DNA from 3 places in the Bacillus mexicanus genome. Region 1 is predicted to be linked to each of the others. Evidence: riboswitches for the same ligand, from Rfam matches in the RefSeq annotation. Region 1 holds a riboswitch; each other region holds the start of a gene.
The links. Region 1 has a riboswitch for S-adenosylmethionine ahead of AAGG74_RS08490 (bifunctional homocysteine S-methyltransferase/methylenetetrahydrofolate reductase). Riboswitches for the same ligand answer to the same signal wherever they lie in the genome.

Region 1 (4,068 bases):
CTTCTATTTTTTCTCGTATGTCCATCCTTTTTCCTGATATACTTTCCCGTTTTTCATCAAATGGCCGAGCGCGCGTTTAAAGGCGGCTTTGCTCATGTTAAACTGTTCTCTGATATCATCAGGCTGGCTTTTGTCACTATACGGCATGGCGCCGTTTCTTGTTCTCATATACGTCAAAATGTACTCTGCATCTACAGACAGCGCATCCTGTTTTCTCGGCAATAGCGACATGTTGACTGAACCGTCTTCTTTCACTTGAATCACTCGTCCCGTGATTCTTGAACCGAGTCTCGGCTCCTCTTTTCGTTCTGAAGGATGGATAAAACCTCTGATGCCTTCATCCGTAATGACGAATGAACCCGTGGCGATTAATCTATACACCGTACCTGTCAGCTCTTTATTCATCAGATTTTCCGGAGCATCGGTAAACAGTTCGCTGATGACATCTTCCGGCGCTGGTTTCGCAAACATCCGCCCCCGGTTCGTCACCTTCAGCATACAGTAGAGCTTGTCGCCTTTTTGTGGCCAGACATCCTCGTATGGAGGCAAATGCTCAGTTGCGACAAGCGCGTCCTTGGATAAGCCGACATCCACGAAAACGCCCATATCTTCCACTTTATCCACCACTTCAACCCAGTCGTACTCGTCCGCGCTGATGACCGGAATTTTCATTGTGGCCGCAAGCCTTTCCTGCTGGTCGACATATATAAAGACCTCTACTTCGTCTCTGTCCTCGATATCCTCTGTTATTTCACTATTATGTAAGAGAATCGTATCCTCCCCGTCGGTTAAAAAGTAGCCGAAATCGGTTTGGTGATCTATACTCAAGGTTAATTGCTGCCCTGGTCTCATGCTATCTTCCTTCCTGTTCCGCTCATTTTTCCGCGGATTTTGTTTACATTTTTTCCAAGCATCACAAATTGATTCTATGTTCTGTTGGAAGTTTCTCTTTATTCTACTATAATCAACACATAAGTGAAATGTTATGGAGGTTTTCGTATGGCAAAAGAAAGTTCATTTGATATTGTATCCAAAGTAGAATTGCCTGAAGTGCAAAACGCGATTCAAACCGCACTGAAAGAAATCAGCACTCGCTATGACTTTAAAGGGAGCAAAAGCAACATTTCTTTAGAGAAAGAAGAGCTTGTCCTCATTTCTGATGACGAATTCAAATTAAGCCAGCTGAAAGATGTGCTTGTCGGTAAATTGATTAAACGAAACGTGCCGACAAAAAACATTGATTACGGCAAGGTAGAAAGCGCGTCAGGCGGAACAGTGCGCCAGCGTGCAAAGCTGGTACAAGGCATTGACAAGGACAACGCCAAAAAAATCAATACGATCATCAAAAACACCGGACTGAAAGTAAAGTCTCAAGTGCAGGATGACCAAGTGCGCGTGACAGGAAAAAACAAGGATGACCTGCAGCAGATTATCACAGCAGTGAGAGCCGCAGACCTCCCAATTGACATTCAATTTATAAATTTCAGATAAATTTTCTGAATCCTATTGATTATTGTCTTTATTTTCGGTAAATTTAGAGAAAGGGAAAATGCCAGGCGCACTTCCTGAATACGAAAATTTCATATCCGTTCTTATCAAGAGAAGCAGAGGGACTGGCCCGACGAAGCTTCAGCAACCGGTGTAATGGCAATTCAGCCATAACCAAGGTGCTAAATCCAGCAAGCTCGAACAGCTTGGAAGATAAGAAGAGACAATATCACTGACATAGTCCTCTTCTTAAGAGGACTTTTTTTATTTCTCTTTTTTCCTTGCTGAATGTGAATAAAGGAGGCTGACAATGGGACTTTTAGAAGATTTGGAAAAACAGGTGTTAATTGGTGACGGGGCCATGGGAACGCTTCTCTATTCCTATGGCATTGACAGGTGCTTTGAGGAGCTCAACATTTCAAAGCCAGAGGACATCCAGCGTATACATAAAGCGTACGTTGAGGCTGGTGCCAACATTATTCAAACAAATACGTACGGAGCCAATTATATTAAATTATCCAGGCACGGGCTTGAGGGTGATATCAAAAAAATGAATCAGGAGGCGGTAAAAATCGCGCGGGCTTCAGCAGGCGACGCGTACGTTCTTGGAACGATGGGCGGCATCCGCACATTTAATAAAAACGCCTACAGCCTTGACGAGATCAAACGCAGCTTTCGCGAGCAGCTGTACCTTCTGCTGCATGAAGAGCCGGACGGCTTGCTGTTGGAAACGTATTACGATTTGGAAGAAGCCCGTGAAGTGCTGAAAATCGCCCGTAAAGAGACTGGACTTCCAATTATGCTTAATGTCTCCATGCATGAGCAAGGCGTACTGCAGGACGGAACGCCGCTTTCTGAAGCATTGCGGTCAATTGCTGATCTCGGCGCCGATATCGTCGGCATTAATTGCCGGCTCGGCCCTTACCACATGATTGAAGCACTCAGCGAAGTGCCGATTTTTGATGATGTCTTCTTATCAGTTTATCCAAACAGCAGTCTTCCCTCGCTTGAAGAAGGGCGGCTCGTCTATGAAACAGACGACACCTATTTTCAGCAAAGTGCGTCAGAATTCCGCAGGCAAGGCGCACGAATTATCGGCGGCTGCTGCGGCACCACACCGAATCATATCCGGGCGATGGCGGAAGCCGTTGGCGGTCTTGCTCCAATTACAGAAAAAGAAGTCAAAACCCCGGCGAAAGAATATATTTCTGTTCAGCAGGAGCGGACAGAACCTGGCCTGAATGAGATCGCCACGAAAAAACGCTCCATCATCGTAGAGCTGGACCCGCCGAAAAAATTGAGCTTTGACAAATTTCTGTCCGCCGCTGCTGAATTAAAAGAAGCGGGAATTGATGCCCTGACACTCGCTGATAATTCTTTGGCAACCCCGCGGATCAGCAATGTAGCCTGCGGCTCCCTTGTGAAGCAGCAGCTTGATATGCGCTCCCTTGTCCATATTACGTGCCGTGACCGGAACATTATCGGCTTGCAGTCACATTTAATGGGCCTTGATACATTAGGGCTGACTGACGTGCTGGCTATCACGGGTGATCCTTCTAAAATCGGGGATTTTCCGGGTGCGACGTCTGTGTATGATTTAACATCCTTTGATTTAATCAGGCTGATCAAACAGTTCAATGAAGGGCTGTCCCTGTCTGGAAAACCGCTTGGCAAGAGAACGAATTTCTCAGTTGCCGCCGCATTTAATCCTAATGTTCGCCATTTGGACAAAGCGGTCAAACGGCTGGAGAAAAAAATAGACTGCGGCGCGGATTACTTCGTTTCTCAGCCTGTCTATTCTGAACAGCAGCTTGTTGACATCCATAATGAAACAAAGCACCTGAAGACGCCGATCTATGTCGGCATTATGCCGCTTACAAGCAGCAGAAATGCAGAGTTCATCCACCATGAAATTCCCGGGATAAAGCTGTCTGACTCTATTCGCGAAAAAATGGCCCTCGCCGGAGAGGATAAAGAGAAGCAAAAAGCAGAAGGCCTTGCGATCGCACGCTCCTTGCTGGATACAGCATGCGAGTTGTTTAACGGCATCTACTTGATTACACCTTTTCTCAGATCTGACTTGACCGCTGAACTTAGTACATATATTCAGCAAAAAGATGAACAGCGTAAAAATATTTACTTGCACTAACACGGAGGACTGCCCAAAGCCAATTGGGCGGCCTTTTTTATCTCATTCGTGTTACGATATAAAAAAATCAGTTTTCAAGGAGGAACCTTATGCTCGAGGTCAAAACCATTTCCCCAGAAGATACATATGAAATTCGGCACCGTGTTCTGCGTCCCCATCAATCCATTGAACAATGCCAATATGAACAGGATGATGCGCCAGGCGCTTTTCATCTCGGCGCGTATTATGCAGGAACGCTGATCAGCATCGCTTCTTTTTCTCCTCAACCTCAACCATTAGTAACGGCCGACTCCGCATATCAGCTGAGAGGCATGGCAACGCTTGAAGGATATCGTGATCAAAAAGCCGGAAGCAAGCTGATGAAATACGCAGAGCAAAAACTGGAAGATATGGGGATAGAGGCGGTCTGGTGCAATGCAAGACACCATGTC
Region 2 (4,068 bases), 250 kb from region 1:
TTGCTGTTTTTCTTCTTCTGTCAAATTATATTTCTCTGAAAGCTGGTCGGGGAGCTTCGCGATATCCCATTGTTCATAAATCACCTCTTGACTGTCCAAAAAGCTTGCTACTTCCTCTTGATTTTCAATCGTTGTATTTGCCTCATCATGAATTCGAATTGTCGCCATTTCAGTTCCTCCCTTTTATGTAACCAGCTGGTGCTGGAGTGTTTTCAATTTCAAATGGCAGCTGAACAAAAATTCATATGCTTCGAGTATTCTCTTTGCTTCAAATGCTGTTTTTCCCCAAGCTGTAATACCGTGATTCCGGATCAGCACAGCCCCTGAATCTTCTGAAATCTCTTCTGCAAACAGTGCCGCAAGCGTCGGAATATGAGCCGGATTTTCAATGATCGGTATAGACACTTCCGCATTCTCTTCCCACAGGCCGAGCGCTTTTATGATTTCCTGGCCTTTGAATGTAATTTTCTTTTGTTCTCCGTATAGCTCTGATATCACATTATTGTTTACTGTGTGAACATGCAGGCAGCAGCCGGCATTGGTTTTATTGTACAAATGTATGTGCAAAAGCGTTTCTGCTGAAGGCTTCAGTGAATGCCCTCTTTCTGCGGGCTCTCCGTTTTGATTCACCAGCAGAAAATCATCAGCTGTTTCTTTTCGTTTATCTTTTCCGCTTGCGGTTACGAGAAATGTGAAAGGCTCATCAGAAACTTTAATAGACAGATTGCCGCTCGTCGCCGGAAACCAATCTCTTTCTGCTAATTCCCGCTTTACTTCAGCAAGTTCTTTCCAACGCTCTTGTTTTGCAGCCATTCCTGTACCTCCTTTACATTCTCAATACTTTTTCTTATCTCATAAAAGTCTTGATACGGAAGATGATTCAAATGATGTTCTCGGCATTCGTTTAATAAATAATCCCTTGCAAAGCAAAGGTCAGACAGCTTTGCCGCCTCCACATCTGTAACCGAATCACCGATCATGATGATATATTGATTCGGTTCAGAAAGTTCACGTATCACAGTCGGCTTACAGCACCCGCATTGATTGCTGCATGTTCCGTCGCAGGAATGAGGCCAGTCAATATGAATATAGTCATTATCAAATGACGCATGGTTGCAATAAATATGGTCTTTCTCCACAATGCCTTCAAGCAATGGATATACAAAAAAGTCCATTCCTCCGCTTACGACATAAAACGGCAGCTTGTTCTCATTGATAAATGCAACAAATTCCTGAAATCCTTCTCTGATTTTCGCGTCTTCTAATACAAATCTTGTAATCTCTTCTTTTAAATGGCTTGGCAGAAGGCCGAACATCCGACCGACACCTTCCTTGATCGACAGTGTTTTGGAAAGCACGCCGTCTTTTAACGCCGTCCACTCTGGCGGAGCGAATGTTTTCATGATGCTTATAATGTTGTCGTTCATTGTGATGGTTCCGTCAAAATCACAAATAATTAAAGGCTTTTGAGTCATACAGCTTCAACCTTCCCCCATTTATCTAGCGCGAGCTTTAGATCTTTGCATTGCTCGGCTTTTTCATCAATCAGCTGTGCATCTAAAACCGCATCAATTATGGCTCTGAACGCTTTGCCCCCGCCTTGGGCGCCGTTCGGATGTCCATGTACGCCTCCTCCGGCGTTAATAATATGATCTATGCCGAAATCCCGCATCAAAAGCGGCACCATGCCGGGATGAATGCCTGCTGACGGAACGGCAAATGTTTGATTAAAGTCATCCTCTCTTACACATTCCTCGTGAATCGCCAGCGCATCCTCTCTTGGAAGCGCAACAGAACCATATGGAGACGGAAAGAGACTAAAATCGGCACCGCAATACCTGTTTAATTTTCCGAGCAAAAGGGCGTGAGAAAAGCCGTAAAAAGGAGATGACGTAAATGCCCCGCTAACCGCTGGATGTGCCATAATCGGAATCTGGATTTCAGGATCTTCCGCAAGGCTTTGCATGACATCCAAGCCGTAAGCGAAGACATTAAACAAAAGCGCATCCGCCCCTAATTCGGCGGCGCGTCTCGCTTTGTCTTTCAGATCAGCCGTGCGGCCCGTCAAATTCACCGCGTACAGTGTTTTATGTCCGGTTTGTTCATATGTTTCTTTCAATATTTGCTTTCCCTCAGTAATTCTTGTTTCAAAAGGCGCCAAACCTGTTTCAAAGAAAATTTCATCGTCCTTAATCAAGTCAACTCCGCCAAGCGCCTGCTGTCTGAGCTGTTCTTTAATGTCACTCAGATCTCTGCCGATAACCCCTTTAAAAATGCTCATTAACAGCGGCCTCTCAAACTCTCCCAGCAGCTTTCGGATGCCGTATACGCCAAACTTTGGCCCCGGCAGCGTGCGCTTAAATGCTTCTGAAAAATGCAGATCAAGTAATTTGATTTTTCCGTCCAGCGACAGCTTGCCAAACACTGTTGTCAGCAGAGCCGGGATGTCCTGTGAGAAATTGATCTCAGGATAGGCAATTGTGATGACCGCTTGTTTACCTGATGCAGGAGTTCCTTCTCTTTCCTCGACCTTCAGCACACGCCCCTTATGCTTTTGTATTTGCTCTTGTTTCACCAGAGGCAGATCTGTCCATGAGCCTACTGTCAATCCTGTCGCGATTTGTTCTGCTTTTTTCTCTATTTCAGCTCCCGGTTCTGTCAGGAGATATGTTGCCAATAACTCACTCATGCCAGAGCTCCTTTCATTTTCATCCATATAAAAAAACCTCTTCAAACAGCCATCCGCGTCTAAAGAGGTTTCGTTTCTCGTCCGAATCTTATCTCTCAGCCGCCAGCTGCAAGAATTAGCACCGTGCTTTACAAAGTCGGTTGCCGGGCTTCATCGGGCTCGTCCCTCTGCCTGCTCTTGATAAGAAAATATAGATTTTATAAATTATTTTGAATTATCCCACCGTTACAGAATCTTGTCAATGCTTTTTCGGGTAAACAAATTCAGTTTCCCAATTCGATCAGCGGCTTCCTTAAGTCTTTCTTCGCTTGTCAGCAGTCCGACTCTAATATAGCCCTCGCCATATTCACCGAAGCCGTTTCCAGCGGCGACCGCCACATTCGCTTTTTCCAGCAAAAGGTCTGAGAACTGCTCAGACGTATAGCCTTTAGGTACAGGCAGCCATGCAAAAAATGAACCTGCCGGAGCTGTCACCTCCCAGCCGATGTCCCGGCATGCTGTGATCCAAGCGTCTCTCCTGCTCTCATAGCGGGCATTTTGCTCCGCCACACATGTTTGTTCAGCTAGCAGCGCCGCTGCAGCTGCCTCCTGGGTCGCTTTGAAAAGACTGACAAACATATGGTCTTGATAAAGATTGATCGCTTCAATGACCGAAGCGTTTCCGACGGCAAAGCCGACCCGCCATCCTGCCATATTATACGTTTTTGACAGCGTGTAAATTTCAATGCCGATATCCTTTGCCCCTTCAGTCTGCAAAAAGCTTAACGGCTTGTTCCCGTCAAACCCTACAGCGCCGTAAGCAAAATCGTGTACGACACAGATTTCATTTTCTTTCGCAAAATTCACGGTTTCTTCAAAAAATGCAGAAGTAGCAACAGCCCCGGTCGGATTGTTCGGATAATTTAAATACATTAATTTCGCCTGTTCCCTCACTTCAGCAGAGATGCTGCTGTAATCAGGGAGAAACGCCCTCTCTTTTACGAGCGGCATCATTTCCATTTTCGCTTTTGCAAGCATGACACCTGACCAGTAATCAGGATAGCCCGGATCAGGAACTAAAATCGTATCACCGGGGTTTAACAAACATTGCGGGAGCTCAACCAAACCAGCTTTTCCGCCGAATAATACAGCGATTTCAGTTTCCGGGTCAAGATCAATGCCATATTCTCTTTTATAAAATGCTGCGGCGGCTGATTTTAGACTATGTGAGCCGCGAAAAGTTGAGTATTTATGATTTTCAGGATCAGCAACAGCCCGTTTCATTTCTTCGACGATATGTTTCGGAGTCGGCTGATCCGGATTTCCCTGTCCGAGATTGATGACATCGTGTCCTTCTGCGAGCTTTCGATTCACTTTCTGCACTAGAGAAGCAAAGAATT
Region 3 (4,068 bases), on a different contig from region 1:
TGGCTCAGCTGGGGTGATTCCTATCATTTGCAGATTGCAAACGAAGAAGATGTGCTGATCTGCACGGCTATCGCTATCGTGCTTGATATGGTGTTATATGAAGATAAAGATGACCATATTTTCTAAAATATCATTGACAATTGATCTAAAAGTAATAATATTAAGATAATTGAAATTTGAATATGCAGATGTACCTTATCAAGAGAGGTGGAGGGACTGGCCCTATGATACCCGGCAACCGCTGTTTCACAACAGAATGGTGCTAAATCCTTTAGAACATTGCGTTCTTGCAGATGAGGCGGAGATTTGATCATTCAAGCTCTTCCTTACTCGAAGGAAGAGCTTTTTTATGTTCAACACATTTCAGAAAAGAGGCGAATGACATGGCTCAACAAACAAATGGTGCGGGACAAAAACCAGCAAAACAACACAGCGCTCCCTTCCGTGCCGATCATGTTGGCAGTTTACTGCGATCTGTTCCGGTGAAAGAAGCACGGCAGAAGAAAGCGGCCGGCAAGGTCACAGCAGAACAGCTTCGTGAAATCGAAAATCAAGAAATCATCCGGATTGTAGACAAGCAAAAAGAAATTGGCCTTGAAGTGGTAACTGATGGGGAATTCCGCCGTTCTTGGTGGCATTATGATTTCCTGGAGGGGCTTGACGGAGTGGAACCGTTTATTCCGGCGGAAGGAATTCAGTTCCACAATGCAAAAACAAAAGCACGCAGCATCAAAGTGACGGGAAAACTCGATTTTACGGATCACCCAGCGCTTGCTGATTATCGATTTTTACAAGAAATTGCTGGAGATGCGACACCAAAACTGACGATTCCGAGCCCGAATATGCTGTTTTTTGGTGAAAAGGCGGATAAAAAAGTTTATGACGACCAAGAGGAATACTTTCATGATCTGGCCCAAGCGTACAAAAAAGCAATCAAAGCCTTTTATGATGCCGGATGCCGTTACCTTCAGCTTGATGATACGTCATGGTCCCTTTTCTTTGAGGAAAAAGGCAGAGAAGTTGTCCGGGCACTCGGCGGCGATCCAGAAACATTGCCTGCCTTGTTCGCCAAAACGATTAACGAGGCAGTGGCAGACCGGCCTGATGATTTAACAATCACGATGCACATTTGCCGGGGCAACTTCCGTTCAACTTGGGCGGCATCAGGAGGCTATGATGCTGTTGCAGAAACGATTTTGGACGGCTTACACTTGGATGGACTGTTCTTGGAATACGATGATGACCGCTCTGGAAACTTTGATCCTCTCCGTTTTGTGAAGCGCAAGGATCTGCACATTGTGCTCGGTTTGATTACATCGAAATACGGCGAGCTTGAAAATCCTGAAGATGTGAAACGCCGAATTCATGAAGCCGCGCGCTTTGTCAGCCTGGATCAGCTGTGCCTCAGCCCGCAATGCGGTTTCGCCTCTACAGAAGAAGGCAATCTTTTGACAGAGGAGCAGCAATGGGCGAAGCTGCGTCATGTCATCAACATCGCCAATGATGTGTGGAGATAATCTATCATTGACAGAATCAGAAAATGTGTGAATAATAGATAATATCAGAAAATTTCATAAAAGGTTTTCCTTATCAAGAGAGGTGGAGGGACTGGCCCTGCGATACCCGGCAACCGCTGTTTAACAGAATGGTGCTAAATCCTTTAGAACAATGATTGTTCTTGAAGATAAGGTTGAGATTGTCAGACAAGCTCTTCCTTATCCCAAGGAAGAGCTTTTTATATTTGAATGGAAAGAAGGAATGGACAACATGCCACAACAAAAAACACCCGCAGAACAAAAATCACTTCAAAGAAAAAAACCGCCGTTTCGCGCGGATCAAGTCGGAAGCTTGCTGAGATCAGAGCCCGTTAAAAAAGCGCGGCTGCAAAAAGCGGCCGGCGATATAACGGCTGAGCAGCTTCGCCAAATCGAAAATGATGAAATCATCCGCATCGTGGAAAAACAGAAGGAAACCGGCCTGAACGTCGTGACAGACGGTGAATTCCGCAGAGCATGGTGGCACTTTGATTTTCTGGAAAATTTGGATGGCGTTGAGCCGTTTACTCCTGAGCAAGGGATTCAATTCCATAACGTACAAACAAAAGCACGCGGCATTAAAGTCACAGGCGATATCGACTTTTCAACTCACCCAATGCTCGAAGATTACTCATTTCTCCATAGTATTGCCGGTGATGCGACGCCTAAGATGACGATTCCGAGCCCGAATATGCTGTTTTTCCGCGGAAAACTGGAAAAGGGTGCATACAAAAACGACTATCACCTTTTCCAGCACGATGTGTCCCAAGCATATAAAAAAGCGATTCAAGCGTTTTATGACAGAGGCTGCCGTTACCTCCAGCTTGATGATACAGCATGGGCTGTTTTCTTATCAGAAAAAGGCTTAAAACAAATCGAAGCGTTCGGAACAACACCTGATGAGCTACGCCAGCTGTTTGCGAAATCGATTAATGACGCGATTGCAGACCGTCCGGATGACCTGACAGTCACCATGCATATTTGCCGCGGCAACTTCCAGTCCACTTGGACAGCGGAAGGCGGCTATGACGCAGCAGCTGAAACCATTTTTGACGGCTTGAATCTTGACGGGCTTTTCTTAGAGTATGATGATTCACGCTCCGGCGGATTTGAGCCGCTCCGTTACGTAAAACGGCCTGACCTTCAACTAGTCCTTGGCTTAGTGACATCTAAATTCGGTGAGCTTGAACACCCGGATGATGTGAAACGCCGGATCGAAGAAGCGTCTCGTTATGTAGGCTTAGACCAGCTTTGCCTCAGCCCGCAATGCGGATTCGCTTCAACTGAAGAAGGCAACAAGCTGACTGAAGAACAGCAGTGGGCGAAGCTCCGCCATGTGGTTGAAATCGCTAACGATGTTTGGAAATAAGCAAAGAAAAACACACTTGATTCCATTGCGGAGCAAGTGTGTTTTTTTTCAGCTGTTGCACCATCCTGAGTGGCACACGGCTCTTATCAAAATCAGACAGAGCAAAATCTGCAAACAAATTGACTGCATGAAATGGATGACACACGAACGTGTTATTCCTTTATTTTCTCATGCCGCAATATTAATTTTATTATTGTGAAAAAAGTTAAAAAGGTTGATTTTCAAAAAATGAAAGGATAAAATACTGCTATCATCTTAGAAAAAGACATTCTTGTATATAATCAGTAATATGGTCTGATTGTTTCTACCTAGTAACCGTAAAAAACTAGACTACAAGAAAGTTTGATTAAATTTGAACGAGTTGAAAAGGACAAGTTCTTTTCTGTTTGCTCTTATTTTTCACACTTTCTGTATTTCCAGAATTTGTGAGGGATAAGGGCTTTTTTCGTTTCCATAATAAACCACATAGGAGTTGCTATCATGTATTTTTTATTAAACCTTATCGGTCTCATTGTGATTATGGCAGTTGTATTCCTATGTTCTCCGCAGAAAAAGAAAATCAAGTGGCGTCCGATCATTACGTTAATTGTGCTGGAATTGCTGATTACTTGGTTTATGCTGGGAACAAAAATCGGAAGCTGGGTCATCGGAAAAATTGGTGAATTCTTCACTTGGCTGATTGCTTGCGCCAGTGACGGTATCGCGTTTGTCTTCCCGTCTGTTATGGCGAATGAAACAGTGGACTTTTTCTTCAGTGCACTTCTTCCAATCATCTTTATCGTCACATTCTTTGATATTTTAACCTATTTCGGCATTTTGCCTTGGCTGATTGATAAAATCGGATGGGTGATTTCAAAGGCTTCCCGTCTGCCGAAATTAGAAAGCTTCTTCTCTATTCAAATGATGTTCCTGGGAAATACCGAGGCTCTTGCGGTCATCCGCCAGCAGCTTACGGTATTAAATAACAACCGTCTGCTTACTTTCGGCTTAATGAGCATGAGCAGCATCAGCGGCTCCATTATTGGCTCTTACCTGTCAATGGTGCCGGCGACATATGTGTTTACAGCGATTCCTTTGAACTGCTTAAACGCGCTGATTATCGCGAACCTGTTGAACCCCGTTCATGTGCCTGAGGAAGAAGATATCATCTATACGCCGCCTAAA

Region 2: linked by a shared signal. The riboswitch ahead of mtnW (2,3-diketo-5-methylthiopentyl-1-phosphate enolase) and the one ahead of AAGG74_RS08490 (bifunctional homocysteine S-methyltransferase/methylenetetrahydrofolate reductase) in region 1 are both predicted to bind S-adenosylmethionine.
Region 3: linked by a shared signal. The riboswitch ahead of AAGG74_RS13555 (5-methyltetrahydropteroyltriglutamate--homocysteine S-methyltransferase) and the one ahead of AAGG74_RS08490 (bifunctional homocysteine S-methyltransferase/methylenetetrahydrofolate reductase) in region 1 are both predicted to bind S-adenosylmethionine.

Annotation. Positions count from the first base shown of each region.
Region 1 covers NZ_JBCEYV010000001.1:1,564,854-1,568,921, forward strand. The annotation lists gene AAGG74_RS08480 (CvfB family protein) at 4-852, opposite strand; gene AAGG74_RS08485 (YajQ family cyclic di-GMP-binding protein) at 1,000-1,491, shown strand; SAM riboswitch class I at 1,590-1,708, shown strand; gene AAGG74_RS08490 (bifunctional homocysteine S-methyltransferase/methylenetetrahydrofolate reductase) at 1,799-3,637, shown strand; gene AAGG74_RS08495 (GNAT family N-acetyltransferase) at 3,727-4,068, shown strand, end outside.
Region 2 covers NZ_JBCEYV010000001.1:1,312,659-1,316,726, forward strand. The annotation lists gene AAGG74_RS06945 (1,2-dihydroxy-3-keto-5-methylthiopentene dioxygenase) at 1-168, opposite strand, end outside; gene AAGG74_RS06950 (methylthioribulose 1-phosphate dehydratase) at 184-813, opposite strand; gene mtnX (2-hydroxy-3-keto-5-methylthiopentenyl-1-phosphate phosphatase) at 771-1,475, opposite strand; gene mtnW (2,3-diketo-5-methylthiopentyl-1-phosphate enolase) at 1,472-2,689, opposite strand; SAM riboswitch class I at 2,775-2,876, opposite strand; gene AAGG74_RS06965 (pyridoxal phosphate-dependent aminotransferase) at 2,915-4,068, opposite strand, start outside.
Region 3 covers NZ_JBCEYV010000002.1:766,152-770,219, forward strand. The annotation lists gene AAGG74_RS13545 (LURP-one-related/scramblase family protein) at 1-126, shown strand, start outside; SAM riboswitch class I at 193-300, shown strand; gene AAGG74_RS13550 (5-methyltetrahydropteroyltriglutamate--homocysteine S-methyltransferase) at 384-1,517, shown strand; SAM riboswitch class I at 1,585-1,691, shown strand; gene AAGG74_RS13555 (5-methyltetrahydropteroyltriglutamate--homocysteine S-methyltransferase) at 1,768-2,904, shown strand; purine riboswitch at 3,156-3,257, shown strand; gene AAGG74_RS13560 (NupC/NupG family nucleoside CNT transporter) at 3,385-4,068, shown strand, end outside.